4 regions of the Clostridium tanneri genome follow, and region 4 is predicted to be linked to each of the others. Evidence: riboswitches for the same ligand, from Rfam matches in the RefSeq annotation. Region 4 holds a riboswitch; each other region holds the start of a gene.
What was found. Region 4 has a riboswitch for S-adenosylmethionine ahead of P8V03_RS12630 (Na+/H+ antiporter NhaC family protein). Riboswitches for the same ligand answer to the same signal wherever they lie in the genome.

Region 1 (6,152 bases), on a different contig from region 4:
TATTACTTTAACATACTTATCCAAAACTGCAACAGTTAAAATAGCCTGTTATACATAAATAGTTTAGCTTATTTTCAGTACTTCTTAAAAAAGCTGAGTTTCTTATACTAATGAAGCCACTTTTATTATAAAATAGAGGAAAGGTGGTACTTAACTTATTTCAATAATATTAATACAATATTATTAAGAAAAGTAAATAAGGTGTATGGAGGAATGAAAATGAAGATTGGAGTTATTATGGGAGGAGTATCCTCAGAAAGAGAAGTATCTTTAAACTCAGGGAAAGAAATAGTTAAATACTTTAATAAGGATAAATATGAGGTTGTTCCTATAGTTATAGATAAAAAAGATGATGTAATGGAAAAAGCTAAAGATATAGATTTTGCATTTATTGCTCTTCATGGAAAATTTGGTGAAGACGGAACAATACAAGCTGTACTGGAAACAATGGACATTCCATACTCAGGCTGTGGACCACTTACCAGCGGAATATGTATGGATAAGGATATAACTAAAAGAATACTAAGACAGTCAGGAATAAATACTGCTGATTGGTTATGCGTTAGAAGTGTAGATGAGATAGACTATGATTATATAGATAAGATGGGATACCCAGTGTTCGTAAAGCCAAATAGTGGTGGTTCTAGTGTAGCTACAAACTTGATTAAGAAAAAAGAAGATATAGAAAGTGCAGTAAGCTTAGCATTAGATTACGATAAGGAAGTTATGATTGAAAAGTATATAAAAGGCGATGAAATAACTTGCTGTATGTTAGACGGAAAAATGATAGCTATAATAGCTATTAAACCTAAAGCTGAATTCTTTGACTATACAGCAAAATATGCTGATGGAGGCTCAGATGAAATAGTAGTACAATTTGAAGAAGGCTTACAAAAGAAAATTGAAGAAATGGCATTAGAATGCTGGAAGGTTCTAAAATGCAGTGTATACGTAAGAGTAGATATGATAATAAAGGAAGGCGTACCTTATTTACTTGAGTTAAATACTTTACCTGGAATGACAAAGAATAGTCTATTCCCTAAAGGGGCAAAAGCTGTAAATATGTCTTACAGTGATTTATTAGATAAAGTAACAGAATTATCCTTGAAAGAAGTAAGATAGATTTGTAAAGGTGAAACTTAGGTCCGGTGGGGAAGAACCTTCACCGGATTCTGTTTACATCAAAAATGTCAAAGATATAAAAATTATTTGAAAAGATAAAATTTCAATAATTTTTATTGACAGTGTAAACTTACATTGATATAATTAAACACATAAATTAAATAAAGAACTTGAACTTATCAAGAGAGGTGGAGGGACTGGCCCTATGAAGCCCAGCAACCAGTATTGTTGTTTAAACAATAATACAATGGTGCTAATTCCTACAGCGTAAGCTGGAAGATGAGAGGATATCGTTGAGATTTTAAGCTCGAGGTTTTCCTCGGGCTTTAATTTTTGTGTATCTGCTATTTTCCTAGAAGGTATCTTCTGAGGAAATGTAGTACTAAAGGCTTAATTTTAAAATTCAATATTGGGCAACTATCTTAGGCACAACCAAAGTAGATCTTGGATATTACATACAAATTTCACTTTAATAATGTGAAATTTTACAAAGTTGAAGTTTTAATAGTTTACCATTGTAAAATAAAAACGTTACGGAGTATGCTTAGATAATTAGGAAGGAGAAATTAGATGATTGAAATTAAAGATGTAAATAAAAGTTTTTCTAATACAAAAGTTTTAAAAGAGGTAAGTCTAGATATAAAAAGGGGTGAAATTGTAGGAATAGTTGGACATAGTGGTGCTGGAAAGTCAACTCTTTTAAGATGTCTAAACGGGCTTGAAAGCTATGATAGTGGCAGCATAAGAGTTATGAGTAAAGAAATAGAAGAGCTAAGTGAAAGGGAATTAAGGAGCTTTAGAAAGGGGCTTGGTATGATATTTCAAAGCTTTAATCTCTTAAATAGAAAAAATGTATATGAAAATGTAGCTCTTCCACTAGAGGTATGGAACTATAGCAAAGTTGAAATAAATGCAAGAGTTACAAATTTGCTAGAACTTGTAGGCCTTAAGGATAAAATGAACAGCATGCCAAGAGATCTAAGTGGAGGACAAAAGCAAAGAGTAGCTATAGCCAGAGCTCTTGCCCTTCAACCAGAAATTTTATTATGTGATGAGGCAACTTCAGCACTAGATCCAAATACAACAAAATCTATACTTAATTTAATTAAAGAGATAAATGAAAAACTAAACATAACAGTTGTTATTGTTACCCATCAGATGGAGGTAGTAAAACAGATATGCTCAAAAGTAGCCATTATGGATAAGGGGGAAATAAAAAGCTTAGGTGATGCAGAGGAGTTATTTTTAAAGCCAGACAAGCATCTGGAAAAGCTGCTTGGAGAGGAGGAGCTGTTGCCTGAGGAGGGAGTCAACATAAGATTATTCTTTCCGAAAGAACAAAGTCAGCAGGCGATTATAACATCTATGGCAAGAGAACTTAATATAGACTTTTCAATAGTTTGGGGGAAGCTGGAAAAATTCAGGGATAACGTATTAGGAAGTCTTGTTATAAATACTACAGAAGATAACAAGACAAATATTTGCCAGTTTTTAAATTCAAAATCTATAGCTTGGGAGGTGATTGATAATGCTTAGAGAGGTTCTAATGACTGCCTTAGGGCAAACTTTATACATGGTTATGGTTTCTACCATCTTAGCAGTTGCTATAGGATTTATACCTGCAATTATACTTGTTATTACAAGTGAAAAGGGGTTAAAACCAAATAAGGTTGTTTATAAAGGCTTGGATTTTATAATAAATATCCTAAGATCCTTCCCCTTTATAATACTGATGATAGCTATATTCCCATTTACCAAGTTAGTAGTTGGAAAAACCATAGGAACAACAGCAGCTATTGTACCCTTAACTATAGCAGCTGCACCTTTTGCAGCAAGAATAATAGAATCAGCTATGAAAGAAGTAGATCCAGGAGTAATTGAAGCTGCAAGGTCTTTTGGAGCAAGTAATTGGCAGATAATTTTTAAAGTTATTCTTAAAGAGGCCATTCCATCAATAATACTGGGAGTTACTTTGACAGTTATTAGCGTAGTTGGATATTCCGCTATGGCTGGTGCCATCGGTGGTGGTGGACTAGGAGATGTAGCTATTAAATATGGATACTATAGATTCCAAACAGATGTGATGATTTATACCGTTGTTATCCTCATTGTAATTGTGCAGCTTTTCCAGAGCATGGGGGATTTTATCTATAAGAAGCTTAGTAAATAGTTATAAATTATATTTTAATATAATTAATAAAAATTAGGAGGAATTTAATATGAAAAAAGGAAAGATTTTATCGATAGTTTTATCAGGAATACTTGTTTTGGGTTTATCAGGATGCGGAGCAAAACAGACAGCAACGACTGCTTCAAATAGCGATGATAAGAAGGTAATAAAGATAGGGGCAACACCTGTACCCCATAAGGAGATACTAGAGCAAGTAAAACCAATACTTCAAAAGGAAGGATATGACCTTCAAATAGTTGAATTCACAGATTACGTAACACCAAATACATCATTGGATGAAGGAGAATTAGATGCAAACTTCTTTCAGCACGTTCCATATTTAAGTAAATTTAATGAAGAAAAAAAGACCAAGCTAGACTATACAGCTAAAGTGCACATAGAGCCAATGGGTGTGTATTCAAAGAAGATTACAAAACTAGATCAAATTAAAGAGGGAGCAGAAATTGCTATTCCAAACGACCCTACTAATGGAGCAAGAGCTTTAAGGCTATTGGAGAAAGAAGGACTTATAAAGTTAAAGGCCGGAGAACTTATATCCAAACAGGATATTACTGAAAATAAGAAGAATATAAAAGTTACTGAAATGGAAGCACCTCAACTTCCAAGAGTACTGGGAGATGTAGAGGCAGCTGTTATAAACACCAACTATGCTATAGAAGCTGGATTAAATCCATTAAAAGATGCAATAGCTATAGAATCTAAAGATTCACCTTATGCAAATGTACTTGCTGTTAAGCAAGATGACAAAAACAAGCCATATATCCAGGCTTTATCTAAGGCACTTAATTCTCCAGAGGTTAAGAAATTTATTGAAGAAAAATACAAGGGCAGCATAATACCAGCATTTTAAACAAAATAAATGTAAAAGCACTATGGAATTTATCAAGATTTCATAGTGTTTTTATATTGGATTAATTTACAAACAATTGCGAAAATATGAGATATATGTAAAATTTTATAAAGTTATTGACTAAATTAGACGAAAAATGAAATGTATGTAATTTGAATGTAATTTATTTAAGCAAATTGTCCAGTTAATATTTAATATTTGCAGAATTATGGAGGTTATCATGGATATTATTTCAGTTATAGGAAGTGCCCTTGCGGTGCTATTTGTACTTTTTGGTATATTAACAGGAGGGTCTATTCTTACTTTTATAGATATACCATCTATATTTATAGTCTTCGGAGGCACAATTGGTTCTCTTCTACTAAGTAGTAAGAAAGAGAATGTAAAACAGCTTTTTAAGCTATTTTCTTTGGTGTTTAGGGAGAAAAGTACAAACTCTTTAGTGGTTATAGAAATGCTAGCAAGGTGGTCTATGAAGGCAAGGAAAGAAGGACTTATGGGTTTAGAGCAGATAGCGGAAGAAGTAAGTGATCCATTTATAAAAAAGGGATTGATGATGGTGGTAGATGGAATTGAGCCACAGGTTGTAAGAACGGTTCTAGGACTCAAGATGAGGGGAATTAATGAAAGACATAAAAATAATAGAAGTTTATTGGATACTGGAGCAGCTTTAGCTCCTGCCTTTGGAATGATTGGTACTTTAATAGGACTGATTAATATGTTAAAAACTTTATCTGATCCGTCAACTATCGGACCACAGATGGCAGTTGCACTAATTACTACATTTTACGGATCTATGCTTGCCAATATGCTTTTCATGCCTATGTCTAAAAAGTTAAAGGCAAATACTGCAGAGGAATTGTTTCAAAAAGAAATGATTGTAGAAGGACTTATAAGCATTCAATCAGGTGAAAATACTAACGTAATGAGAGAAAAACTTCTTGCATTTTTAGGTGAAGATGAAGTAGAAGTATATGGTAAGCAATACTCAATTCAAAATAATTAGGATAATACAAGGGAGAATAAAGAATGGATGACAAGTTTAAATTTAATGATGATGATGATGGCGGTGGTGGAAATGAATGGCTAGCTACCTATGGAGACTTAGTTACGTTATTGCTATGTTTTTTTATTTTATTGTACTCCATGTCCAGCGTTGATTCACACAAATTTAAAGCTATAAAAGCATCTTTAAGTGATATAGGAGTTGCGGAACAAAAAGAAAGTTTAAACCCTAGTGTTGGGGATTCTATTTCTAAAATAGATACAGCTCAGGCTACTAAAGATATGAACAATATATATAAGCAAGTGAAAAAAGTAGTCGATGAAAAAGGATTAAAAAGTCAGGTAACCATTTCTAATAGGGATGATGGAATACTTTTGCAATTTCAAGATGAGTTTCTATTTGATATTGGAAAAGCAGTTTTAAAGGATAACTCTAGAAGTTTACTTCGTCAGATAGCTAGCATTTTAAGAGAGTATAATAAACAAGTTAAAATTGAAGGTCATACAGATAACATCCCAATAAAAAATAGTGAGTATAAAAGTAACTGGGAGTTATCAACAGCAAGAGCTATAAGTGTTGTGAGATTATTCACAGATGAGTTACCTGAAGGTGAAAGATTAGATGCTAAAAAATTTGAGGTTTCTGGTTATGGGGAACATCACCCAGTTGCTTTAAATGATTCAGAAGAAGGTAGACATAAAAATCGTAGAATAGAGATATTTATAAAAAAGGATAGATCAAAATAATTTGTAAGATAAGTTTTAACATATAAAATAACTATATAAATTCTTAATGTTAGAATTTATGCAGTTATTTTCATTTCATAGAAGAACTCTCTATAGTAAAATATAGTTGAGGTGAAGGTATAGTATGTTTTTAGATATGAAACTAGACAAGGATACACCGGTTTATATTCAAATTAAAGATTATATAAAAGATATGATTTTAAGTGGTATGCTGAGGCAAAATGAAAAGCTCCCTTC
Region 2 (8,440 bases), on a different contig from region 4:
AGCTACTACTGCATTGAACATACAGTTAAGTGGTGAAGCCGCCTCTATCATAGTATTTAGTCTTTGGGGGGCAGCAGAGATGGGGGACATTGTAAGAGGTGCCCTAGAATCTTTACCGAAACACCAGATCGAGTCAGGAAAGGCTATTGGACTTAACTTTTGGGGACTTTACAGGTATATTCTTATACCACAGGCTATAAGAAGAATGCTTCCAGGTGCCATAAATCTAGCTACAAGAATGGTTAAGACTACATCATTAGTAGTTTTGATAGGAGTTATAGATGTTGTAAAGATAGGCCAGCAGATTATAGAGCTTTCTCGCTTAGAAGTACCTGCAGCATCTTTCTGGGTTTACGGAGTTATATTCATACTATACTTTATAATTTGTTATCCTTTATCAAGGCTATCAAAGACATTAGAAGCTAAATGGAACAGTTAAGGAGGCAGTGTAATTTATATGAAAAATAATGAGGTATTACTTGAAATAAAGAATTTACATAAAGAATATGCACAAAAGGAGATATTAAGAGGTATTGATCTTAATATACATAAAGGCGAAGTTGTAGTTGTTTTAGGACCATCAGGTTGTGGCAAAAGCACTCTGCTTAGATGTCTTAACGGCCTTGAAAGTATTCAAGGAGGCAGTATTGAATTTTCCGGGAAAAGTCTTACGGATAAAAATGTTAATTGGCAAGAAGTTCGTCAAAAAATTGGAATGGTATTTCAAAGCTATGACCTTTTTCCTCATATGACTGTTATTCAAAACATACTTTTAGGGCCAATGAAAGTTCAGAAAAGGCCTATGGATGAGATAATGACACAAGCAGAAAAACTGTTAGAAAGAGTTGGTTTACTTGACCGTAAGAATTCTTATCCAAGGGAACTTTCTGGTGGGCAAAAGCAAAGAATAGCAATAGTAAGAGCCCTATGTATGAATCCTGAAATAATGCTCTTTGATGAAGTAACAGCATCTCTTGATCCAGAGATGGTAAGAGAAGTTTTAGAGGTTATGCTAGACCTTGCAAAACAAGGAATGACAATGATAATTGTAACTCATGAGATGAGTTTTGCACAGGCTGTTGCTGACAAAATAGTCTTTATTGATGGAGGCAAGATATGTGAAATATCTGAACCGCAAGAGTTTTTTACTAATCCAAAAACAGAGCGTGCTAAACAATTTTTAAATGTATTTCAATATTAAATTTTACAAAGGAAAGGAAGATTATAATGAAAAATGTAAAAAAAATCTTAACAACATTATTAGCGGCTACATTTATAGTAGGAGGTTTAGTAGGCTGTAGTGCTTCAAAGACAGCTTCAACGGAAAACAAAAAGGAAACAACAGGTAGTTCTATTGAGGAAATAAAGAAAAGAGGTACTATTAAAATTGGTGTATTTAGCGACAAGCCGCCTTTTGGTTATGTAGATTCAAATGGTAAAAGTCAGGGATTTGACGTTCATATTGCTAGAAGATTTGCAAAGGATCTTTTAGGAGACGAGTCAAAGGTTGAATTTGTACTAGTTGATGCAGCAAGCAGGGTTGCATACCTACAATCTAAAAAAGTAGATATAATTATGGCAAACTTTACTGTTACAGATGAGAGAAAGCAAAAGGTTGATTTTGCAAATCCTTATATGAAGGTTTCTCTTGGAGTAGTATCACCAGATAGCGCTAAAATTACATCTGTTGATCAATTAAAGGGGAAAAAGATAATTGTTGCAAAAGGAACAACTGCTGAAACTTATCTTACAAAAAATATGCCAGAGGTAGAATTAGTTAAATATGATCAATACTCAGAAATATTTGAAGCTTTAAAGGACAAACGTGGCGATGCTATAGCTAATGATAATACGGAAGTACTTGCATGGGCACAAAAGAACCCTGGATTTAGTGTTGGAGTACCAAAATTCGGAGGAGAAGATACAATAGCACCTGCTGTTGCTAAGGGAAACAAAGAACTTCTTGAGTGGATTAATAAGGAACTTGAAACTCTAGGTAAAGAGAATTTTGTACACAAAGCTTATGATGAAACATTAAAAAACACATATGGAGAAGCTAGTAAAGAGGACATTGTAATTGAAGGTGGAAAATTGCAATAGTTAATTTACAAATTTATTGACAAAGCCAATTATTAGGTATACAATAATTTAAAATTAATAGTTTTAATGTTATACCTAATACTCTTATCAAGAGTGGTGGAGGGACTGGCCCTATGAAACCCGACAACCGGCATTTAAATTTGAATGTATCGGTGTCAATTCCTGCAGGATATAGTATCCTGGCAGATAAGAAAAATGGTTATTTTAAGGTTAGATATATTCTGTCTTAAAATCAAAGGCTGTTTTTCTTGTTTTAAAGAAAAGCAGCCTTTAGTTTTTATGTTTATGTAAGTATCAACTTATATATTTAAACTAAATGTTTGTATAGGGGGGAGGATATGGTGTTATAACCTGTTTTACGTATATAACTGTAGTTATTAGACTTTATTAAAGTAAAACTTTAGTAATGCAAAACTATAAATTAACAAATTAAAGAAGGAGAAAGAGCATGATACAAATAACAGATAAAATTTTAAAAAGTATAGATGAATTTAAAGAAAGTGCTGAACTATGCGATAGAGATGAGTTAGATGTCTCTGAATACAGAAAACGAATTGTTGCAATGGGGGTTTACAAGCAAAGAGTTAAAGGTACCTATATGGTAAGGTTGAGAGCTACTGGAGGAGTTATAGAACTAAATCAGCTGAAGTCCATAAGTGAGGCATCTAAAAGATATGGATATAGAAGAATGCATTTTACAACTAGACAAGACATACAATTTCAAGCACTGCCGATAGACAGCATATATAGCATTATGAAGGAAGTGATAAAGGTTGGTATAACTACAAAGGGGGCCTGTGGGGATACAGTGAGAAATGTAGGATGTTCTCCACTGTCTGGGGTATCTATAGATGAGGTCTTTGATGTAACGCCTTATGTAAAGGGAGTTATAAACCACCTTATGAAAGATCCAACTGCCCTGCAGCTTCCAAGAAAGTACAAGATAGCTTTCTCAAATACTCCAGAAGACACTGGAAATGCTACAATGGCTGATTTAGGCTTTATAGCAAAGATAAATAATGGTGTAAAGGGTTTTGAAGTATATGGAGGAGGTGGCTTTGGGGGAAGACCTAGAATGTCATTAAAACTTGCAGACTTCATAGAAGATAAGGATGTTTTATACTATGCACAGGCTATGAAAGAAGTCTTTGAGAAAGAAGGAGATAGGACAAATAGGCATCAAGCTAGGATAAGATACATTGTGCATAGATTAGGGGAAGAAAACTTCCTTCAGTTATTTAACTCACAGCTTCAAAAGGTTAAAGAGGAGATAGATTTAGATTTTAAAATAGATGAAAAGGACATAAGAATTGACCAAGAGCCTATACAGACAGTTGAAGAAGTAAGAAGAACTATGGAAAGTAATCAGCAATATAAAAACATATTATTTGCACAGAAGCAGCTTGGGTACTATTCAGTATATATTCATCCACAGGGTGGCAATATAGCAGCAGAAGATTTAGACAGAATCCTTCAATTCTTAGATACTTTAGTATACAGAGTATCTATAAGACTAACAACAACACAAGGCTTTGTTATAAGAGACTTAAAAGAGAAGGATGCAATGGAGCTAATAAACTTGACTTTAAATATCTCATCAGGACACAACATAGATAACTCGGTTTCCTGTATAGGACATGCTACTTGTTCCTTAGGTCTTTGTCTTTCACAAAATCTCCTTGAGGCTATAAGAGACATATTTAGTGGGGTAGATGAAAGAATAAAAAGTGCACTTCCAAAGTTATTTATATCAGGATGTCCTAATTCCTGTGGTCAACATCAGCAGGGAATGATTGGACTTAGTGGGAGAGGAAAGCGTACTGAAGATGGACTTGTTCCAGCCTATGCAGTGTCCTTTGGAGGAAAGCTTGGAGCAGGCATTGCAAAGATAGGTGAAGTTTATGGAGACATTCCAGCTAAGAAGATACCAGCATTTCTTTTAGAATTAGCAGCACTAAAAGCAGATTTAAGCTTTGAGGATTTTGAAGAGTTTTTAGAGAATAAGTCACAGGAAATAAAAGAATTAATAGACAAGCACTCAAGTTTGGAGAGTTTTAATGAAAATCCTGATTTGTATTATGACTTTGGTGCAGATGAAAAGTTTGGTGTTAAAAAATAAGTGTTGCAAATAGTTGTATAAATGTTTAGGAGGGGGAAAGTTTGAGTCTAAGAATTGAGGCTGTAAGTAAGAAATATAAAAGAGCTAATAAGGAGTTTGAAATACTAAGAAATATAGATTTAACTGTAAATGATGGAGAATTTGTGTGTATTTTAGGACCATCAGGATGTGGAAAGTCAACACTTCTAAATATAATAGCTGGTTTTGAAAAAGTTACAGAAGGAAAAGTACTTCTTGATGGAAAAGAGGTAAACTCTCCAGGGCCAGATAGAGCAGTTGTATTTCAAGAACATGCACTTTTTCCTTGGCTAAAGGTTATAGATAACGTGGAATTTGGAATGAAGGTTGCAGGAATTCCTAAAAGTGAAAGAAGAGAAAGAGCATTAAAGTATTTAGAAATGATGCATCTTACAAAATTTAAAGATTCTTTTGTCCATGAACTTTCTGGAGGGATGAAGCAAAGAGTATCCATTGCTAGAGCACTTTGTTTAGATTCAAATATACTGCTTATGGATGAACCTTTTTCATCTCTTGATAGTCAAACTAGGGAACTACTTCAGCTAGAGGTTCAAAGAATTTGGTGGAACACAAAAAAAACAGTGGTATTTATAACTCATAGTATTGAGGAAGCTGTACTTTTAGCTGATAGAATTATTCTCATGCCAGCAAGCCTCGATTCAGAAAAGAAAGAGTTTAGAATACAACTGTCAAGACCACGACAAATAGCCAATATGGATGTAACTTATATGGTATCTAAAATCATGAAAGAGTTTAAAAAGGAGGTGGAGAAGGTTGCAAAATCAGAATATGATGAAGGGTGGAATTTGGAAAAAGATTCTATTCTATATGATGATAGTAGTAGTGTGGGAATTGGCCTATAGGTTTATTAACTTTCCTTCTCCACTAAAGGTTTTTCAAAATATTTCAAAGCTAATAGAAAGTGGCACTTTAGGCACAGCAGTTATGATAAGTTTGAGGAGACTTTTATCAGGATATATAATTTCTCTTTTTATAGGATTGCTTATAGGGTTATTCATGTTAAAACTTAAAGCTACAAGAGATAACTTTGCTAAGTTAATAGGGGCTCTTCAGACTATGCCTAATGTATGCTGGGTACCCTTTGCTGTTTTATGGTTTGGATTAAATGAAAAAGCAATTCTTTTTGTAATAATCATAGGTTCAGTTTTTGCTGTATCTATGTCTATAGAAAGTGGTATTAAAAATTTAAATCCTAATTATATTAGAGTAGCAGAAATGACGGGAGCTAAAGGCTATACCTTGTATAAGGAAGTTATTTTCCCAGCAGCTATTCCGGTTATTATATCAGGAATAAAACAAGGATGGGCTTTTGCTTGGAGGGGACTTATTGCTGGAGAAATGATAGCTTCTTCCATGAGCGGACTAGGAGAGATATTAACTCATGGAAAGAAATATAACGATATAAATGAAATTGTAGCCGTTATGGTAGTAATTATCGTAATTGGGCTTTTAATAGATAGAATTGTATTTGAAAATATTGAATCCTCTATAAGACGAAAATTTGGACTGGGAAAAGCTTAGGCATAAACAAATTTAAAGTTGTGCTTACCTGCCAGGATATATTGTGAATAGGTGAAACTTTAGTTTGTTTATCTATGAAAATGTTCTATAAATGATTATGTAAAAAGGAGTGGCCTATGAAAAAAGAAGTAAAAGTAAAACAGCTACAAACGGATATTTTAATTATCGGTGGAGGTACTGCAGGCTGCTACGCTGCCTTGACTATAGCAGAACATTCCAATGCTTCAGTACTAATTCTTGAAAAAGCCAATATTAAAAGAAGTGGCTGTCTAGCAGCTGGAGTCAATGCAATTAATGCTTATATTGTAAAGGGTAGAACACCGGAAGACTATGTAGATTATGCAAAGAAGGATGCAGATAATATTGTAAGAGAAGATCTGCTTCTTACAATGTGCCAGGGCTTAAATAGAGTGACTAAAAAACTTGAGGATTTAGGACTTGTTATTTTAAAAGATGAAAATGGAGAGTACTTAGCCAGAGGAAATCGAAACATAAAAATTAATGGAGAGAATATAAAGCCTATTTTAGCAAGTGCAGTGAAAAAGCTACCTAATGTAACGGTTATGAATCAGGTCAACGTCATTGATTATATTGTAAAAAACAATCAGATACTAGGAGCCTTTGCAGTCGGGGTGGAAGAGAAGACTCTTTATGAAATTAGGGCAAAAAAAGTAATATGTTCTACTGGTGGTGCAGCAGGATTGTATAAGCCTAATAACCCAGGTTTTTCAAGACACAAGATGTGGTATCCGCCTTTCAATACTGGAGCAGGCTATGCTATGGGAATTCGTGCTGGTGCGGAGATGACTACCTTTGAGATGAGATTTATTGCATTAAGGTGTAAAGATACTATAGCTCCTACTGGAACTATTGCACAGGGGGTAGGAGCTAAGCAGGTTAACTCAAAAGGAGAGGTTTATGAGACTAAATATGGTCTTACTACTTCTGAAAGAGTATATGGAACGGTAAGGGAAAACCAGGAGGGTAGAGGACCTTGCTATTTAGGAACAGAAGGCATTAGTACTTCTCAGGACGAAGAATTGAAAAAAGCATACTTAAATATGGCACCAAGTCAGACTCTTAAGTGGGTAGAAGCAGGGAAGAATCCAAGTGAACAGAATGTGGAAATTGAAGGAACAGAGCCATATATAGTAGGAGGTCACACTGCAAGCGGTTATTGGGTTGATACAAAACGACAAACCACAATTAAAGGTCTTTTTGCAGCAGGTGATGTAGCAGGTGGCTGTCCACAAAAGTATGTTACAGGTGCATTGGTGGAAGGTGAAATTGCAGCAAAAGCTGCAGTAGAGGAAATAGAAAAGAATGAAATTAATACTGTTGATTTATCAAAAGCAGAGGAAGATTTACTTATAGCGTTAAAAAAAGAGGAAGTAGAAAAGACATTAAATTTTAAGAATCCTATATTCTCTACGGAAGAACTAGAGGAGGCTATGCAAAAGGTAATGGATGCCTATGCAGGGGGAATTGGCAGCAGTTATCAATTCAATGAAAAACAGCTTATACTAGCGGAGGAAAAAATTGAACAGATTACTGAACTAAGCAATAACCTACATGCAGAGGATATGCACCAGTTGATGTTTATATATGAGCTAAGAGAAAGACTAACTCTTTGCAAATCAGTGATTGCCCATTTAAGAGCGAGAAAAGAAACTAGATGGCACAGTTTTGCGGAAAATCTTGATTATCCAAAGAAAAGTGATGAATGGCTTAAATATGTCAACTCAAGGCTTGTAAATGGAAAGCTTACTACATTTTGCAGAGATTTAGTGGGAAGAGGTGAGACATATGAGCATAAAAATTAATAAAGAAAAATGTGTAGGCTGTAAAAAATGTTTATCTGTCTGCCCTGGAAGTCTTATAAAGCTAGATAGCGATGGAAAGACCTATATAAAATATCCAAAGGACTGTTGGGGATGCTGTTCTTGTGTAAAAGAATGTAACAAATCTGCAATTTACTTATATCTAGGAGCAGATATGGGGGGAAGAGGAAGCCGCCTAACTGCTGTGTCAGAAGGTGACGTTATTCATTGGAATATTGAAAAGACTGATGGAAAGCTTCACTCTATTGATGTAAACCGTAAGGATTCTAATAAATACTAAAAAAGGCCTCAGTTATATTAAATCAGAGAATAGCAGTGAAAAATAAATAGGAATAATAGGAGGATTTAATAATGAGTGAATTATCACACCTTGATAAATTAGAAGCAGAAGCGATATATATTATCCGTGAAGTTGCTGCTGAATGTGAAAAACCAGTAATGTTATATTCAATAGGAAAAGACAGTTCTGTTATGTTACATCTTGCCATGAAGGCATTTTACCCTGAGAAACCACCTTTTCCTTTTCTACACATTGATACCACGTGGAAGTTTAAAGAAATGACGGAGTTTCGTGATAGAAGAGCAAAGGAATTAGGGATAGAAATGCTTGTTCATAGGAATGAAGAGGCTTTAAGGGAAGGAATTAATCCCTTCGATCATGGTTCCGCTTATACAGATATTTTAAAGACACAGGCTTTAAAGCAAGGATTGAAAAAATATGGCTTTACAGCAGCCTTTGGTGGAGGCCGTCGTGATGAAGAAAAGTCTCGTGCAAAAGAAAGAATTTTTTCCTTCCGTAACGAGGCACAGGCCTGGGACC
Region 3 (8,440 bases), on a different contig from region 4:
CCATAACATCTGCATTTTCTACCTTAGAAAGAACTTCTTCAAATTCGTTGGTAACAATCACCATTCTCTTTATCTTTGTAAAGTTTGAAATTAATTTTTTATCAGATTTACCTTTAATGAAGGGAACTATGTTTTTGCTAATATTTTTGCAATAATTTTTCATGTAAAGATATACATTTTCTACCTTTTCTTCATCTGGAACACATATAATAACTTTTCTATTAGAATTTATAGACCACTTCAAATAATCATATATGACAAATGGGATATCCTTACTTATATCAATTCTAGTCAGTATGGTTCTTGGCTCAATTATAGGAATTTTAGCATCTTTTACAGGTATAAGTATTTCCCTCTCATTTCTGAATAGACCCTCAATAGAGTAATATATTATTTTAGTGTTTTCATTACACATTTTGGACACTAAATCTAATACTTCATACTTACTATAAGTGGGAAAACTCCTTATATCATCATATATGACAAGATCAAACTTTTCTTTCAACTTAATCGCATTAGCAAAGTCGCACACTTTTAGTCTAGAATTCACATTTGCCTTTGATGTTCTCACATAAGAATAGTCTCTAAAATTTGTTCTTCTTTTTATAAGTTCTAATATATTTATATTATCCGGGTATTCATTGGTAATATAAACTACAGACTTTTCATTTTTTACGTAATATAATATTATTTCCAAAAAAATTTCTGGTGAGTTATAGGGAAGTGACACTACGTTTAAAAAGCGTTCATTTCCAATGCCCCAATTTAGTATATTCTCACTAACCTTATCTTTTTCTTCAGTTAAGCTTTTCCTCTTGAACAATAACATTATCTTCACTCTCCATTATATCCACTATTCTATGTTTTAATAATGAATATCTATCAAAGCTTTTATTATTATCTACCATAGACTTAACAGCCTTTATGTCTCCTACTAGAACCACCAATTGTTTTGCCCTAGTTATAGCTGTGTAAAGCAAATTTCTATTCATTAATAGTGGTGGTCCCATGAATACAGGTATAACAACTACTGGGAACTCACTTCCTTGACTTTTATGTATGGTTATAGCATAAGCTAAATCAATTTCATCTAGATAAACATTGTCGTATATTATCTTTCTCTCTTCATCAAAAATTACTGCTACAGTTTGTTTCTCTTCATCTATGTCCTCTATATATCCAACATCACCATTAAAAACTCCTACTCCTTCTTTTTCACCGTCTCCAGCTATCCTTGACCACTTCAAGGAGTAATTATTCTTAGTCTGCATTATCTTATCCCCAACTCTAAATATCATATCCCTAAATTCTTTTTCCTTCTTCTCACTATCTTCAGGGTTTAATATATGTTGAAGTTTTTTATTTAAGTTAGATACTCCTAAAACTCCTTTTCTCATAGGAGAAAGAATTTGAATATCCTTTGTTTTGTTCCATTTTTTATTAAAGTTAGGCAACCTGCTATCTATAAGTGCTATCAGCGTATCCATTATTTTATTTTGGTCATCACATTTTATAAAATAAAAATCTTTATCCTTTTTATTAAATACAGGCAATTCTCCTCCATTAATTTTATGAGCATTTACTACAATCATGCTTTCCTCAGACTGCCTGAAAATTTCTTTTAGTTTAACTATCTTTATACAGTTACTCTCAATTAAGTCCCTAAGTACGTTTCCCGGACCTACTGATGGAAGCTGATCCACATCTCCTACAATTATAACTCTAGTTCCTAAGGATACAGCTTTGAGAAGATTATTCATAAGAACAATGTCTATCATTGATGCCTCATCTATCATAATCACATCACATTCTAACGGAGCCTCTTCACCTCTTGAAAAAAGTAGATTCTCATTTTCTTCACTTATTCCCATCTCTAGAAGCCTATGAATAGTTTTTGCCTCTCTGCCTGTTGCTTCTGTCATTCTCTTTGCTGCTCTTCCTGTAGGAGCTCCCATATAAACCTTAAGATTTGCTTTTTCAAAAATTTCAGTTATGCAATTTATTATAGTGGTTTTACCTGTGCCAGGACCTCCTGTGATAATTTCAATTCCATTTTCTACTGCTCCTCTTATCGCTTCCTTCTGAGAGGGTGCAAACTTTATATTATTTCCTGACTCAAAAAGGCTTATTTCTTTATCAACATCTATATCCATATCATCATAATTACTTAACGCTAGGGAAAGTATCTTTTTTGTAACTCCTAATTCGCAATAGTAATATGGAATTGAGAATACACATATCTTGTTATCAACCTGCTCTAATTTTATCTTGCCATCAATTTGTGCATTGTATATATTTTCTTCAATTATTTCTTTAGTAACCCCAAGAGTATCAATTCCATCCTTAATCAATATCTCCAAAGGTATATAGGTATTACCCAATGCACAAAACTGATTTATCAGATATTTTATTCCACTTTGTATTCTAAAAGGAGAGCTAGGTTCTATTCCCAAACTTCTTGCAATCTTATCCGAAGTTTTAAATCCTATTCCAGAAATCTCTTCAGTTAACACATATGGATTTTCCTTTACAATTTTTATTGAATCTGCTCCAAACCTTTTATGTATCTTTACGCACTGATTAGGTGAAACTCCATAAGTTTGAAAGAAAATCATCATATTTCTAATTTCATACTGCTTAGAATAAGATTCACATATTAATGCTATCTTTTTTTTGCCTATCCCATCTATCTCTTTCAATCTTTCTATATTATTATCCAAAATCTCTAAGGTTTTTTCTCCAAACTTTTCAACAATCTTTTTTGCAGTTACAGGTCCTATCCCGGATATTATTCCAGAGGCCAAATATTTTTCTATACCTACAGTAGAACTTGGTACAATCTCTTCACAGGATATTACCTTAAATTGCTGACCAAAATTCGGATGTAATACCCATTCCCCAGACAGTCTTAAGTTTAAGTTTTCTGATATATAAGGTATGCAACCTACTATTGTTATGTTTTCTTTTTCGGACTTAATCCTTGCTACTACATAACCATTTTCCTCATTTTGAAATATTATATCTTCTACAATACCCTGTACTTCCTGCATAAGATCTCTCCTAATTTTTTTAGTTATTTCCTATTTCTTTTCTTCATTATAATTATAACATAAACTATTCACCATTCACTGTTAATTCTTAGCTAATAAAAAGCTCTTATGCATATGCATAAGAGCTTTTTATTATAAGTATTTCTTTATATCTTCAACCTTGCTTAAAGCTTCCCATGGAACATTAACATCAGTTCTTCCGAAGTGTCCATAAGCTGCTACTTGTCTGTAAATAGGTCTTCTTAAGTCTAATTCTTTAATTATAGCTGCTGGTCTTAAATCAAATACCTTATTAACTATATCTATTATCTTGTTCTCTTCAATTTTTCCTGTTCCAAAAGTGTCTACAGTAATAGATACAGGCTTAGCAACTCCTATAGCGTAAGCTACTTGTATTTCTAGCTTATCTGCAACACCCGCAGCAACTAGGTTCTTAGCAACCCATCTTGCAGCATATGCAGCTGATCTATCAACCTTTGTTGGATCTTTTCCTGAGAAAGCTCCACCACCATGTCTACCATATCCACCATATGTGTCTACTATTATTTTTCTTCCAGTTAAACCAGCATCTCCTTGTGGTCCTCCAACAACGAATCTTCCTGTTGGGTTTATAAAATACTTAGTTGTATCGTCTAAAAGTTCAGCTGGAATTATAGGATTTATTACATGTTCTAATAAATCCTTCTCTATTTGCTCACGAGTCACTTCCGGATCATGCTGAGTAGAGATTACGATTGTGTCAACTCTAACTGGTTTGTCATTTTCATATTCTACAGTAACCTGTGTCTTTCCATCCGGTCTTAAATAAGTTAAAGTTCCATTCTTTCTTACTTCTGATAATCTTCTTGAAAGCTTATGAGCTAAGCTTATTGGCATAGGCATATATTCAGGTGTCTCATTTGTAGCAAAACCAAACATCATACCTTGGTCTCCAGCACCTATTGCTTCCATTCTATCCATTTCACCCATTTTAGATTCAAGAGCTTCATCTACTCCCATAGCTATATCAGATGATTGCTCATCTATAGAAGTAAGTACAGCACAAGTATCACAGTCAAACCCAAACTTAGCTCTTGTGTATCCTATTTCTTCTATAGTTTTTCTAACTATTCTTGGGATATCTGCATAACAATTAGTTGATATTTCTCCCATAACCATAACCATTCCAGTAGTAACTGATGTCTCACAAGCAACCCTTCCATTTGGGTCTTTTTCTAATATACTATCAAGAATAGCATCTGAAATTTGATCACAAATTTTATCTGGATGTCCTTCTGTAACTGATTCAGACGTAAATAGCCTTCTCATATTTATCCCTCCGTTTTATTATATCAAAAATAAAACCTCTTCTATTAATAAGAAGAGGTTAATAAACTTAACAACTCTCTTATCTCGCAGTCAACGCTGCAGGAATTGGCACCTTAGCATAAAGCTGGTTGCCGGGTTTCATCGGGCCCTGTCCCTCCGCCTCTCTTGATAAGAGTATTATTCATATTTTAATTATGTATTATACATTTAGTACATATTATGTTAAAAAAATAAAACACCTTTAAGTGCTTTATTTATGGTGGAGGAGGACGGATTCGAACCATCGAAGTCACTGACAACAGATTTACAGTCTGCCCCCTTTGGCCACTCGGGAACTCCTCCATATTTTTTTTTTGGTGCTGGCAGCAAGAATCGAACTCGCGACCTACTGATTACAAGTCAGTTGCTCTACCTGCTGAGCTATGCCAGCTAATTTAATTAAGTTTTTAATGGTGGGCACAACAGGGATCGAACCTGTGACCCCCTGCTTGTAAGGCAGGTGCTCTCCCAGCTGAGCTATGCGCCCTTAATTTATGGTGGAGGAGGACGGATTCGAACCATCGAAGTCACTGACAACAGATTTACAGTCTGCCCCCTTTGGCCACTCGGGAACTCCTCCATATTTTTTTGGTGCTGGCAGCAAGAATCGAACTCGCGACCTACTGATTACAAGTCAGTTGCTCTACCTGCTGAGCTATGCCAGCTAATTATTTGTTTTGTCTTTGGTTTGTTTTTCAACGCCGCTGACATGGATTATTATATAACGACACCATATTATTTTCAAATTCGATTATAGCCCCTTTAGTGAATTCTAGTTGATTTTCCTCCATGTACCTTCAATTACCTCAATATAACTCACGTAATCATTTTTTAAATGCAGATTATTTACTATTGAAATGTTGGCGAATTCACAACTAGAAATGCTTTGAAACCACCGTTGATTTATGCTTGAACTAGCCCTTTACCAAAGCAGTATCTAGAGGATTCAGCGATAAAGCTCCTATATATTTCCACTAAAATACCAGAAACTATTCTGGCGCTACTGCTCTACAATGTCCTCACCTAAAAATTTATTTGCCACATCTTTTACCTTTTCATAATCTTTATCAGATAGCCTCTGATTAAGTAGTTTTAATGCGCTTTTTATATCTTTATTGCTGCCACTAGAAAGATACTCCTTTACTTTTTCATAGTCAACAACAGACAATTTACTGGCTGTTAAGAGTATTTTTGTTTTATCAGAGCTACTTAAGTTAACCTTATCCTTTGATGATACAGTATTAAAAACAGGTATATCTTCCTTTTTTATCTCACCATTCTTATTATATCCCTTGCTTATACTAGATTTGTTATCTTTACCAAAGTTATCACTCTTATTAACCACATCTTTCTTGTCTTCTTTTCCATAATCAACTTTATCTTGACCAAAAAAGTCTATTTTATCCTCTTCTATTTGCCTAGCTAAAGAATCCATCTTAATTTTTTTATAGCTATCGCTTATAACCACTGACTCAATATTATCTTTACTTTTGAGCAACTCACTTATATCTTGATTTTCAGCTGGTTTTTTTTCATCTTCTTTACTTACCTTTTTATTATTACTGCTTTCTTCAATGGTATCTACTATTAGGTTTTTATACATATAAATTTTATCTGAACACAGCATAATAAATACACATATAATAGTTGATGAAACTATTGCTAATATTTGTACTCTCTTATTCATATAACACACCTTCCTTGCATCATATTATTATCCCACTAAATAAATTTTTTATTCTTTTTCCCTTAATATTTCATAACACATCTTCATATAAATTATTAAGGAGGTGTATCTATTGAATAAGGTAAAAGCTAACTACAAGAATCCACTAGCATATTATGAAATTGCATACTTTTTAAAAGACTATATTAACGAGGATACAATTATAGTATGTATTGGCACTGATAGATGTATAGGGGATTGTCTTGGTCCCTTAATTGGAACCTTACTTACATCTAAAAACTTTCCTCTTCCTGTATATGGTACAATTTCAGATCCAATACATGCTTTAAATATTGATAGAAAATTAGATGAAATTAAACTTCTGCACCCTCATAGTAACATAATAGGTATAGATGCATGTCTTGGTGATTCGGAGAGCATAGGAGAAATTCAGGCGAGAGACTACCCTGTACATCCCGGCAAAGGCGTTGGCAAGTCTCTACCAAATGTCGGTGAGACCTCTATCATAGGTATAGTGGACTCCAATGATAATGACGAAATATTTAATACTAGTAATATTAGATTAAACTTAGTATTAAGCATGGCCAAGGTTATTACCCATAGCCTAGTTCATTCATACTATCTTTATAACTCTTCTAAAATATTATAAATAAAAAGCAAAATCCTTAATAATTCGTAGGATTTTGCTTTTTATTTTAATCTATTAAAGTTATATCGTCTCCAATAAAAGTAACTTCCATTTTATCTAGATATTCTAATACTTTACCTGTTCCTAGAGCTACACAGGATACCGCATCTTCTGTTACATACACTGGTACCTTGGTAACCTCTTGTATAAGCTCACTAAGCCCACTAAGCAAGGCCCCTCCACCAGTCATAACTATTCCTTTATCAGCTATATCTGCTGCTAACTCTGGTGGTGTTTTTTCTAGTACAGCATGAGTCGTTTCTGCTATTGCATTTACAGTTTCCTTTAAAGCTTCCCTCATTTCATCTGAGGATACAGTTATATTCTTGGGAAGACCTGAGATCAAGTCTCTTCCTCTTATTTCCATAACTACTTTTTCTCTATCAAATGCAGAACCTATATTTATCTTTAAATCCTCTGCAGTTCTTTCACCAATCATTAACTTATGTTCTTTTCTTATATATCTCATTATAGCTTCATCAAACTTGTCTCCTGCAACCTTTATAGATGATCTTACAACTATTCCTCCTAAAGAAATAACTGCAACATCAGTAGTCCCTCCTCCAATGTCAATAACCATATTTCCGCTTGCTTTTGTGATATCTAGACCAGCACCTATAGCTGCTGCCAGTGGTTCTTCTATTAAAAACACTTTTTTTGCACCAGCATTCTTAGCCGCATCAATAACAGCTCTTTTCTCAACCTCTGTAGCTTCACAAGGAACACAAACCACTACTCTTGGTGCAGACATTCTTTTCTTTCCACAAGCCTTAGATATAAAATATTTTAACATTTTTTCAGTTATATCATAATCAGATATAACCCCATCCCTCAAAGGACGAATTGCTACAATGTTTCCAGGTGTTCTACCTATCATTTGCCATGCTTCTTCGCCAACAGCTAGTACCTTATTTTTATTCCTATCTATTGCAACAACCGAAGGTTCTTTTAATATTACTCCCTTACCCTTAATGTATACAAGCACTGTAGCTGTACCTAAATCGATTCCCATATCGGTTCCTATACTAAAAAACATTCCCTTTTTCACTCCTACTCTTCCCCAACTTTTTCTAATAAAAGCAAGAAATTTGTCTATTTTTATTATCTATATAGTTTAATTATAATCGGAATGTTTTTAACCTTCAATAGCTTTATACTTTAATTTAGTTGCCTTGCCACCTCTTATGTGTCTTTCTGCTTTATTATAATCTAATATTATTTTAGCTTCTTCCGCAATTTGAGGATTTATTTTAGGTAACCTTTCTGTCATATCTTTGTGTATGGTACTTTTACTTACTCCAAAAACCTTGGCTGTTTTTCTTATTGTAGCTTTTGAACCTATGATATACTTTGCAACTTCTAAAACTCTTTCTTCAATGTAATCTTTCAAAGTGGTACCTCCTTAATCCTTCTATATTTATAAATATGCTGTTTAGCATTCTTAAATTCATTGTATGAGCCATTTTCCGATAAACTTCTCGGAAAATGGCTAAATATTAATATTTTAAGTATTTACTTGGATCAACATAGTCTTTGCCCTTCAATATAGCAAAGTGTATATGATCTCCATACTTCTCATAAGCTGCTCTTAATGTAGTTTTACCAACAGTACCTATAGTTGCTCCCTTAGTTATTGTCTGACCTTTTGTAACCTTAACTTTTGGGTCT
Region 4 (8,440 bases):
GGTGCGAATCCTTTTGAAGGTGAGGTAGGAGAAATTTGTGAAGCAGAGGAATGTAAAGTAGAATTTTGCTGCAAAAAAGAAGTTTTGAAGAAAGTCATTGAAACTATAAAAAAAGTTCACCCTTACGAAGTTCCTGTTATAAATACAATTCCAATTCTTAGTCCTAATGCTGTAATAGAATATTTATAAAAAAACAAATCCGCTCTTTTCTATAGGCGGATTTGTTTTTTATAATTCTCTGATTTCTTTTTTCATCAAGTGTAATGTTCCTGTCATAAAAGTCATTCCAGAAATAATAATAGCGGCAATAGCAAAAACTATCCAGGGATATATAGAGGAATTTATACCATAAATACTAATAATTTTTCCACCAATGAAATTTCCAAGAGCTGTTCCAAAGCCAGAAATCAGGCTGGCAACACTAAAATAGGCGCCGATTAAATCAGCATGAGCAAATTCACTGGTTAGACTATCTGTAGTGGGAAGCATCATCATCTCACCAATGAGGAAAATTATAGCACTAAAAGTAAGAAAGAGAAAGTTACTAGATAACCCAATTAAAAATATACCGGCTCCAAAGAATAATACTGACCAAGATAATGATGTAAAAGGACCAAATCTTTGAAGAATATATTTTGAAATAAATCCTTGAAAAATTATAACAATAATACTGGTGATAGTCCAAATGCTTCCTACGATCTTTCCATTATTTAAAACCGCTTCTGCTCTTAATGGTAGCAAAAGGGTTAGCTGTGCATATACAGCGGATATAAGAAGAGATATTATTGTAAAAATTATAAAAGATCTATTTTTAAAAATGAGGGAATAGCTGTTTAATGGCAACTTAGGACATTCCCTCCCTCCACAGTCCTTAGGAAGAAATATCCAGGTTACCAATGCTAAAAGTAAAAATATAGCTGCACTAGTAAAAAAAATAAACATCGATTGTTTATTTGAAAGAAATAAAATGAGAAGTCCAGCAATGCATACTCCTATATTTGCTGCTATTCCTCTAAGTGAAAAAGCAGTAGTACGACCTTTAGAGGAATCAGAAGCAATAGAAGCTATAGCTGCTCTTACTGTTGGCGCATAGGTGCCTCCTCCAATTCCATTAACAATAGAAAAAATAAGTAGGAGAAAAAATGTGTTACTTATGCCGTAACCAAAAAGTGCAGAGGACTGAAATAACGCTCCTATAACCATTGTTGTCCTATTACCAACTCTATCAGATAAAAAACCACCAAGTACACTACCTAACTGTGATGCTAATGAACCCACTCCAATTACTAATCCAATTTGTGCTGCAGTAAGCCTTTTTTCTGAGCTAAGTAAAACAGGAAATATTGGAGTGATTATATAAATTCCTATATGTAATATAAGTATAGATAACAGCAAAATTAAAATATCACGATTTAGAGACATTTTTGGGATTCCGTACTTCATTATTTCACCTCATCTATTAAAAGTTAATAATATTATGTGTTTAATCCCATTAATTTATTTTTATCTTTCATAATTCATAAAAGGAGGCATTCAGCAGGAAGAAAAAATATACCCTATATAAAAGACGGGTTTTGTCTTCTATACAGGGTGTATTTTTTCTACTTGCTTTTCTTATTTTTTGAGAAGTAAATAGCGGCGATAATTATAGCTAAAATAAATAAAGGAGCTCCAAAGACCAATTTAAGTGCAAAGGAAAGAACAGCAACGGCTATAACAATAGGCAGTATAGCTGCCAGCAGCGGAAGGGCTAGTACACTCACAAAGAAGCCAACTATAAAAAATATGGCAAGGGATATTAGGATTATTAAAGTGAACATTAATTTTACCTCCAAATTTCTATAATAATTTTATGTGATAAGAAGCTATTAAATTCATACTCTATATTTAAAAGTTAGATATAAATTTAAACTAAATATCTTTGGTATGAGTTAAATTATACTATATAATAGGTATATGTTAAACCTTTAATATTGTGCAAAAAAATATTATTTCCTTCAATTTAAAGAAATAATATAAAATAGCTTGCTTTTTCATTAAAAATCTACCATTGAAGCGGTAATACTATAAAGTATATCCTTAACTTGAGCTAAAAACTTTAGATAAACAATAAAAAAGTGAACAATAAGGTCATAAATTCATTACTTTAGGTTATCTCTAAGTAAATCTCTTATTTCTGCAAGGAGTCTTTCTTCCTCAGAACTTTGAAGTTTTTCCTCCTTCTTTTCCTCTTTTTTCTTGAATCTGTATATAGCTTTTACAAAAATAAAAATAGAAAAAGAAATTATTAAAAAGTCTACAACAGATTGAATAAACTGACCATATTTAATTGCTGCTTCAGATGCTCCACCTTTGGCAGGGCGAATTACAAACTTTAAGTTGGTAAAGTTTATTCCACCTAATAAAAGTCCTATAACAGGCATAAGAATATCATTTACTAGGGAGGTGACAATTTTGCCAAAGGCACCACCTATAACAACTCCAACTGCTAGGTCAATTACATTTCCTTTTACTGCAAATTTCTTAAATTCTTCAAACATAAGTTCCAACTCCATTAATATTATTTTAAATTTACTTAAATAGAGTTTGAAGATTTGAAAATAATATACTTGAATTTAAGAGTATTTAGTGTTAAAAGGTGAAAATAGTCAAAACTATGGTATTATGAATAGGAAGGTTGCGTAAGATAGAAGTATAGGTTTAGATTTGATTATAACTTTAAAAATTAGATATAATTTTGAAAGGAGATAAATATAGATGGAAATACAAAAATACATAGACCATACAATATTAAAACCAGAGGCTACTGAGGAGGAAGTAACAAAGCTGTGCAAAGAGGCAAAAGAGTATAAATTTGCATCTGTTTGTGTAAACCCATACTATACAGCTTTAGTTAAGGAAAATCTAAAAGGAACAGGTGTAAAAACTTGTGTTGTTATTGGCTTTCCTTTAGGAGCTAATACTAAAGAAGTTAAGGCTTTTGAAACTGAAAATGCTATTGGCAATGGTGCTGAAGAAGTTGACATGGTAATAAATATAGGTGCCTTAAAGGATAAGAAATACTCTGTTGTTGAAGAGGATATTAAAGCAGTTGTAGATAAAGCAAAGGGAAAGGCCTTAGTTAAGGTTATAATTGAGACCTGCCTTTTAAGTAGAGAAGAGATTATAAAGGCTTGTGAGTTATCGGTAAAGGCTGGGGCTGACTTTGTAAAAACTTCAACAGGCTTTAGCAGCGATGGTGCAAAAGTAGAGAATGTAGCTCTAATGAGAAAAACTGTAGGAAGTGGAGTAGGGGTTAAGGCCTCTGGTGGAATAAGGGATTTCAAGACAGCGATGGCTATGGTAGAAGCTGGTGCTAATAGAATAGGTGCCAGTGCCGGAATAAAAATAGTAGAAGAATCTACAAAGTAATAAGATTGTTTGAACTAAAGAATATAGTTAAAATAAGACTATATTCTTTTTTATTCGGGAGATTTCCTTTTAGGATAATATGAATATAGTCTGTCTTTATAATTCTTATTTATTGTGAGAAATATGAAATATTCTAGTAGATTTAATTCACATAATGATTGACTTTATTTAATTAAATTGATATAATACAAAAGTAAAATTAAATATTTGCTTCTTATCAAGAGCGGTGGAGGGACTGGCCCTATGATACCCGGCAACCCAAAAGCATATTGTGCTTTTAATGGTGCTAAATCCAGCAGGTTTTACCTGGAAGATGAGGAGAGAGGTATAGACTTCTTGATTTATCTCCAAGAAGTTTTTTTTATTGTCCAAAATTAAGTGAAAGCTTATAATAACTTGCCGATGATTGATAGTTGTGAATGTTTGGAATTAATACAAAAGAGGAGGAACTCATAATGATTGAAGGTAAAAAAGGAAATCCGTGGGCGTTATTGCCTTTCTTTGTTTTCGTAGCAGTGTACATAATTTCAGGAATTGTAACTAATGATTTTTATGCCCTTCCAGTTACTGTGCCATTTTTGTTAGCGGCACTGGTAGCCCTAGCTATGAATAAAAGGGAAAGTTTTAATGCTAAACTTGAGAGATTTTGCCTAGGGGCAGCAGATACTAATATTATATTAATGTGTATAATATTTATATTAGCTGGTGCCTTTGCTCAGGTAGCAAAGGATATGGGAGCAGTTGATTCAACAGTTAACCTTGGACTTAGTCTATTGCCAGGTAACATATTGATTGCAGGAGTATTTGTCATCGCATGTTTTATTTCTACTTCTATAGGAACTTCAATGGGAACAATTGCCGCAATAGCTCCAATGGCAGTAGGAATAGCTGCCAAGACCGGTGTTCCAGTAGAGCTTGCTTTAGCAGCAGTGGTAGGGGGATCTATGTTTGGGGATAACCTTTCAATGATTTCAGATACAACTATAGCTGCTACTAAGACTCAAGGCTGTGAACTTAAGGATAAGTTTCGAGTTAACTTTAAGATAGTTCTTCCAGCAGCTATTTTAACTACAATAATACTTGCTGTTATAACAAGTGGAAATGAAATTTCCTTAACTGGGGCCTATAGTTACTCATTAGTTAAAGTGCTGCCATATATTTTCGTTTTAGCAGGTGCTCTATTAGGCGGAAATGTAATCCTAATATTGATATTTGGTACAGTATTTTCTGGTGTTGTTGGAATTGCAACAGGTGCTTTTAATATAGTAGGTTTCGCTCAGTCAGTGGGCAAAGGCATTACAGGTATGTCTGACCTTGTTATTATGTCCCTTTTAATAAGCGGAATAGTAGAATTAGTTAAATACAATGGTGGTATTGACTTTATCATTGATTTTATTATAAAAAGAATTAAGAGTAAAAAAGGTGCTGAAATTGGCATATCTGTTCTTATAAGCATAGTAGATGCATGCACAGCAAATAATACTATAGCAATTGTTATGGTGGGACCTTTAGCAAAGGATATTGCCGATAGGTTTGGCGTGGACCCTAGAAAAACTGCTAGTTTATTAGATACTTTTTCATGCTTTGTACAAGGAATTATACCTTATGGAGCTCAAATACTAGTTGCTGCAGGTGTAGCAAAAATATCACCAATTTTGGTAATGAAATATTTATATTATCCATATCTTATGGGAATATGTGCCATTATTGCTATTTTAACTGGGTTACCAAAGTTAACACCGATAAAAGAAAAAATAAATTTGGATAATGAGCAAGTTGCTTAGCTGAAAAGGGGAGGTTCCCCTTTTTACTTTTTGGATAAATATCATAGAATTTGATAAAATAAATAATATGTACTATAATAGCTATTGCAGTTAATTATTTCTAAAATTATCTATAATAAAACCATAGATTTTTATCCAATGACTACCCGCTCTAATACTCCCTCTTATCTAAGATTACGTTCCGAGCGGCTACGTCCCTGGATTCGTTCAGCTAAGAATCAGATGGAGTTGAAACTCCATCTGATTCAAGTTTCCACTTCATAAATCAAAGGAGGAATTTATATGAAAGATCCTAGAATAATAACTTTAGCAAAAAATTTAATTAACTATTCTTGCAATATTCAAAGGGGTGAAAAGGTTTTAATTGAAACTATAGGTACTCCAAATCCTTTAACCCTTGAGCTTATAAAACAAACCTATCTTGCCGGTGGAATTCCTTTTGTAACAAACAAACTTCCGGAGGTGGATAGAGAATTATACATGAACTGCACTGAAGAGCAGTTAGAGATGATGGCTGAATATGAAGCAGCGAGAATGGCTGACATGGATGCCTATATAGGATTAAGAGTGCCAAGTAATTTAACAGAAACTTCTGATGTACCAGGTGAAAATATGTCTCTAATGATGAAAAAGTTTTGGCAGCCAGTACATGGGGACATAAGAGTTCCAAAGACAAAATGGGTAGTGTTAAGATATCCAACAGCAGCAATGGCCCAGGCAGCAGGTACTAGTACAGAGGACTTCGAAGATTTTTATTTTAATGTTTGTAATTTAGACTATGGAAAAATGTCAGAAGCTATGAATCCACTAGTAGAACTAATGAACAGAACAGATAGAGTTCACATAAAAGGAGAGGGAACAGACTTACGCTTTTCTATTAAGGGACTTAATGCTATAAAATGTGACGGAAAGTTAAATATCCCAGATGGAGAGGTTTATAGTGCTCCAGTTAAGGATTCTGTGAATGGATACATTACATATAACACACCAGCAGTTTATAATGGATTTACCTATGAAAACATAAGGTTGGAATTTAAGGATGGAAAGATAATTAAGGCCACTGCAAATGATACTGAAAGGATAAACAAGGTATTTGACACAGATGAAGGGGCTAGATATGTGGGCGAATTTGCAATAGGAGTTAACCCTTATATATTAAAGCCTATGAAAGATACTTTATTTGATGAGAAAATTGCAGGCTCAATTCACTTTACGCCAGGAGCGTCCTATGATGATTGCTTTAATGGAAACAAATCTTCAGTGCATTGGGATTTAGTGTATATTCAAAGACCAGAGTATGGTGGTGGAGAAATTTATTTTGATAATGTTTTAATAAGAAAAGATGGAATTTTTGTAGTGGAGGAATTAAAAGGATTAAATCCTGAAAACTTGAAATAAGTAAATGGTGGGGAATACTCCACCATTTTTTAATATTGTGAAAAGTTTTACAAAAACAGATTTATATAGTAAAATTAACTTTATAAAAAGCAAACGAAGGAGAGATAAAAATGATTTTAGAAAATGAACAAAAGGTATACGATGTCCTAAAAGAACTAGGTATTTCTTATACAAGGTATGAACACAAGCCTGTTTATACTATAGAGGAACTTGATGAAGTAGACATAGATTTTCAGGGAACCCACTGCAAAAATCTTTTTGTTCGTAACAAAAAAGGAGATATTCACTATTTAATTGTAGTAGAAGAATCAAAAAAAGTAGATTTAAAAAAACTTGCTGAGAAAATAGGAAGTACTACTTTAAGCTTTGCTTCTGAAGAAAGACTACTTAAAAACTTAGGGCTTAAGCCTGGCTCTGTTAGTCCCTTTGGAGTGATTAACAATGAAGATAAGAAGGTAAAAGTTATCATAGACAAAGATTTATCAAAGTTAGAATATATAGGTGCTCATCCTAATGTAAATACAGCCACAGTTGTATTATCTTTTTCTGATTTAGAAAAGTTTCTTAAGTGGTGTAAAAACGATGTCAAATACATAGAGCTTTAGAAATAAATTAGAAGCTGAGGGGTTACCTCAGCTTCTATAATAACCATTAGTCTTATTCTTCTTCCTCATCTGTTGCCGCAGCTTCTAAAATTGCTTCTGCTTTATCAAAGGCATTAATATACATTTGCTTAATTTCGCTGATTAATGGGTATCTTGGGTTAGCTCCTGTACATTGGTCATCGAAAGCCTGCTCTGCCATCTTATCAAGATTAGCATAAAAAGCTTCTGTCTTAACTCCTGCCTCATGTATTGATTTTGGCATGTTTACCTTAGCTTTTAGCTCATCAATAGCTTCGATTAATAATTCTACTTTTTCCTCATCAGAATTTCCACCTAAGCAAAGGGTATCCGCTATCTTAGCGTATCTAGCTTTAGCGTTTGGATATTTATACTGAGGGAAAGTACATTGCTTTGTTGGAGCATCTACTGAATTAAATCTTATAGTTTCGTTGATCAATAGTGCATTAGCTACTCCATGAGGTACGTGGTGAGTTGAGCCGAGCTTATGAGCCATTGAGTGACATACACCTAAGAAAGCATTAGCAAATGCCATACCAGCTATACAGGAGGCATGAGCCATTTTTTCTCTTGCTACTATATTAGTCTGACCTTCATTATAAGCATGTGGAAGGTATTCAAATATTATTTTTACAGCTTCTAATGCTAGTCCATTAGTGAAATCTGTTGCTAAAGCGGATACATAAGCTTCAACAGCATGAGTTAAAGCATCTATACCAGAAGCAGCAGTTAAACCTCTTGGCATACCCATCATTAATTCAGCATCAACGATAGCCATATCTGGAGTTAACTCATAATCTGCTAATGGATATTTAACTCCTGTTTTTTCATCAGTTATAACTGCGAAAGGAGTAACCTCTGAACCAGTACCAGCGGATGTTGCTACTGATATCATCATAGCCTTTTCGCCCATCTTAGGGAAGGTGTAAACTCTTTTTCTAATATCCATAAATCTCATTGCTAAGTCTTCAAATCTTACTTCTGGATGCTCGTACATTACCCACATAATCTTGGCAGCATCCATAGCTGAACCACCGCCAACTGCTATAATTGTATCTGGTTTATAACTTGCTAACTGCTCGGTACCTCTTCTAGCTGTTTCTAAAGTTGGATCTGGTTCTACATCAGTAAATACTTTATAGTCAACACCTATTTCACTAAGAATTTTTGTAACTTTATCTACATATCCAAGTTCAAAAAGAACCTTATCAGTTACTATAAATG

Region 1: another riboswitch for S-adenosylmethionine. It lies ahead of P8V03_RS12095 (methionine ABC transporter ATP-binding protein); the one in region 4 lies ahead of P8V03_RS12630 (Na+/H+ antiporter NhaC family protein).
Region 2: another riboswitch for S-adenosylmethionine. It lies ahead of P8V03_RS12045 (nitrite/sulfite reductase); the one in region 4 lies ahead of P8V03_RS12630 (Na+/H+ antiporter NhaC family protein).
Region 3: another riboswitch for S-adenosylmethionine. It lies ahead of metK (methionine adenosyltransferase); the one in region 4 lies ahead of P8V03_RS12630 (Na+/H+ antiporter NhaC family protein).

Annotation. Positions count from the first base shown of each region.
Region 1 covers NZ_JARUJP010000013.1:79,603-85,754, reverse strand. Annotated here, with positions in the region: gene P8V03_RS12100 (D-alanine--D-alanine ligase) at 220-1,122, shown strand; SAM riboswitch class I at 1,296-1,408, shown strand; gene P8V03_RS12095 (methionine ABC transporter ATP-binding protein) at 1,693-2,658, shown strand; gene P8V03_RS12090 (methionine ABC transporter permease) at 2,651-3,292, shown strand; gene P8V03_RS12085 (MetQ/NlpA family ABC transporter substrate-binding protein) at 3,342-4,163, shown strand; gene P8V03_RS12080 (motility protein A) at 4,384-5,169, shown strand; gene P8V03_RS12075 (OmpA/MotB family protein) at 5,193-5,915, shown strand; gene pdxR (MocR-like pyridoxine biosynthesis transcription factor PdxR) at 6,040-6,152, shown strand, end outside.
Region 2 covers NZ_JARUJP010000013.1:68,255-76,694, reverse strand. Annotated here, with positions in the region: gene P8V03_RS12060 (amino acid ABC transporter permease) at 1-439, shown strand, start outside; gene P8V03_RS12055 (amino acid ABC transporter ATP-binding protein) at 458-1,201, shown strand; gene P8V03_RS12050 (cysteine ABC transporter substrate-binding protein) at 1,228-2,100, shown strand; SAM riboswitch class I at 2,182-2,293, shown strand; gene P8V03_RS12045 (nitrite/sulfite reductase) at 2,549-4,219, shown strand; gene P8V03_RS12040 (ABC transporter ATP-binding protein) at 4,261-5,100, shown strand; gene P8V03_RS12035 (ABC transporter permease) at 5,012-5,779, shown strand; gene P8V03_RS12030 (adenylyl-sulfate reductase subunit alpha) at 5,896-7,602, shown strand; gene P8V03_RS12025 (4Fe-4S dicluster domain-containing protein) at 7,586-7,900, shown strand; gene cysD (sulfate adenylyltransferase subunit CysD) at 7,972-8,440, shown strand, end outside.
Region 3 covers NZ_JARUJP010000005.1:64,590-73,029, reverse strand. Annotated here, with positions in the region: gene P8V03_RS05870 (hypothetical protein) at 1-829, opposite strand, end outside; gene recD2 (SF1B family DNA helicase RecD2) at 798-3,050, opposite strand; gene metK (methionine adenosyltransferase) at 3,183-4,358, opposite strand; SAM riboswitch class I at 4,435-4,533, opposite strand; tRNA gene P8V03_RS05855 (tRNA-Tyr) at 4,616-4,700, opposite strand; tRNA gene P8V03_RS05850 (tRNA-Thr) at 4,713-4,788, opposite strand; tRNA gene P8V03_RS05845 (tRNA-Val) at 4,809-4,884, opposite strand; tRNA gene P8V03_RS05840 (tRNA-Tyr) at 4,893-4,977, opposite strand; tRNA gene P8V03_RS05835 (tRNA-Thr) at 4,987-5,062, opposite strand; gene P8V03_RS05830 (hypothetical protein) at 5,398-6,084, opposite strand; gene yyaC (spore protease YyaC) at 6,197-6,733, shown strand; gene mreB (rod shape-determining protein) at 6,780-7,808, opposite strand; gene spoIIID (sporulation transcriptional regulator SpoIIID) at 7,908-8,162, opposite strand; gene P8V03_RS05810 (M23 family metallopeptidase) at 8,269-8,440, opposite strand, start outside.
Region 4 covers NZ_JARUJP010000014.1:85,250-93,689, reverse strand. Annotated here, with positions in the region: gene cutA (divalent cation tolerance protein CutA) at 1-189, shown strand, start outside; gene P8V03_RS12650 (MFS transporter) at 229-1,443, opposite strand; gene P8V03_RS12645 (hypothetical protein) at 1,602-1,820, opposite strand; gene mscL (large-conductance mechanosensitive channel protein MscL) at 2,142-2,549, opposite strand; gene deoC (deoxyribose-phosphate aldolase) at 2,758-3,411, shown strand; SAM riboswitch class I at 3,623-3,731, shown strand; gene P8V03_RS12630 (Na+/H+ antiporter NhaC family protein) at 3,867-5,195, shown strand; gene P8V03_RS12625 (aminopeptidase) at 5,478-6,593, shown strand; gene P8V03_RS12620 (prolyl-tRNA synthetase associated domain-containing protein) at 6,707-7,198, shown strand; gene adhE (bifunctional acetaldehyde-CoA/alcohol dehydrogenase) at 7,251-8,440, opposite strand, start outside.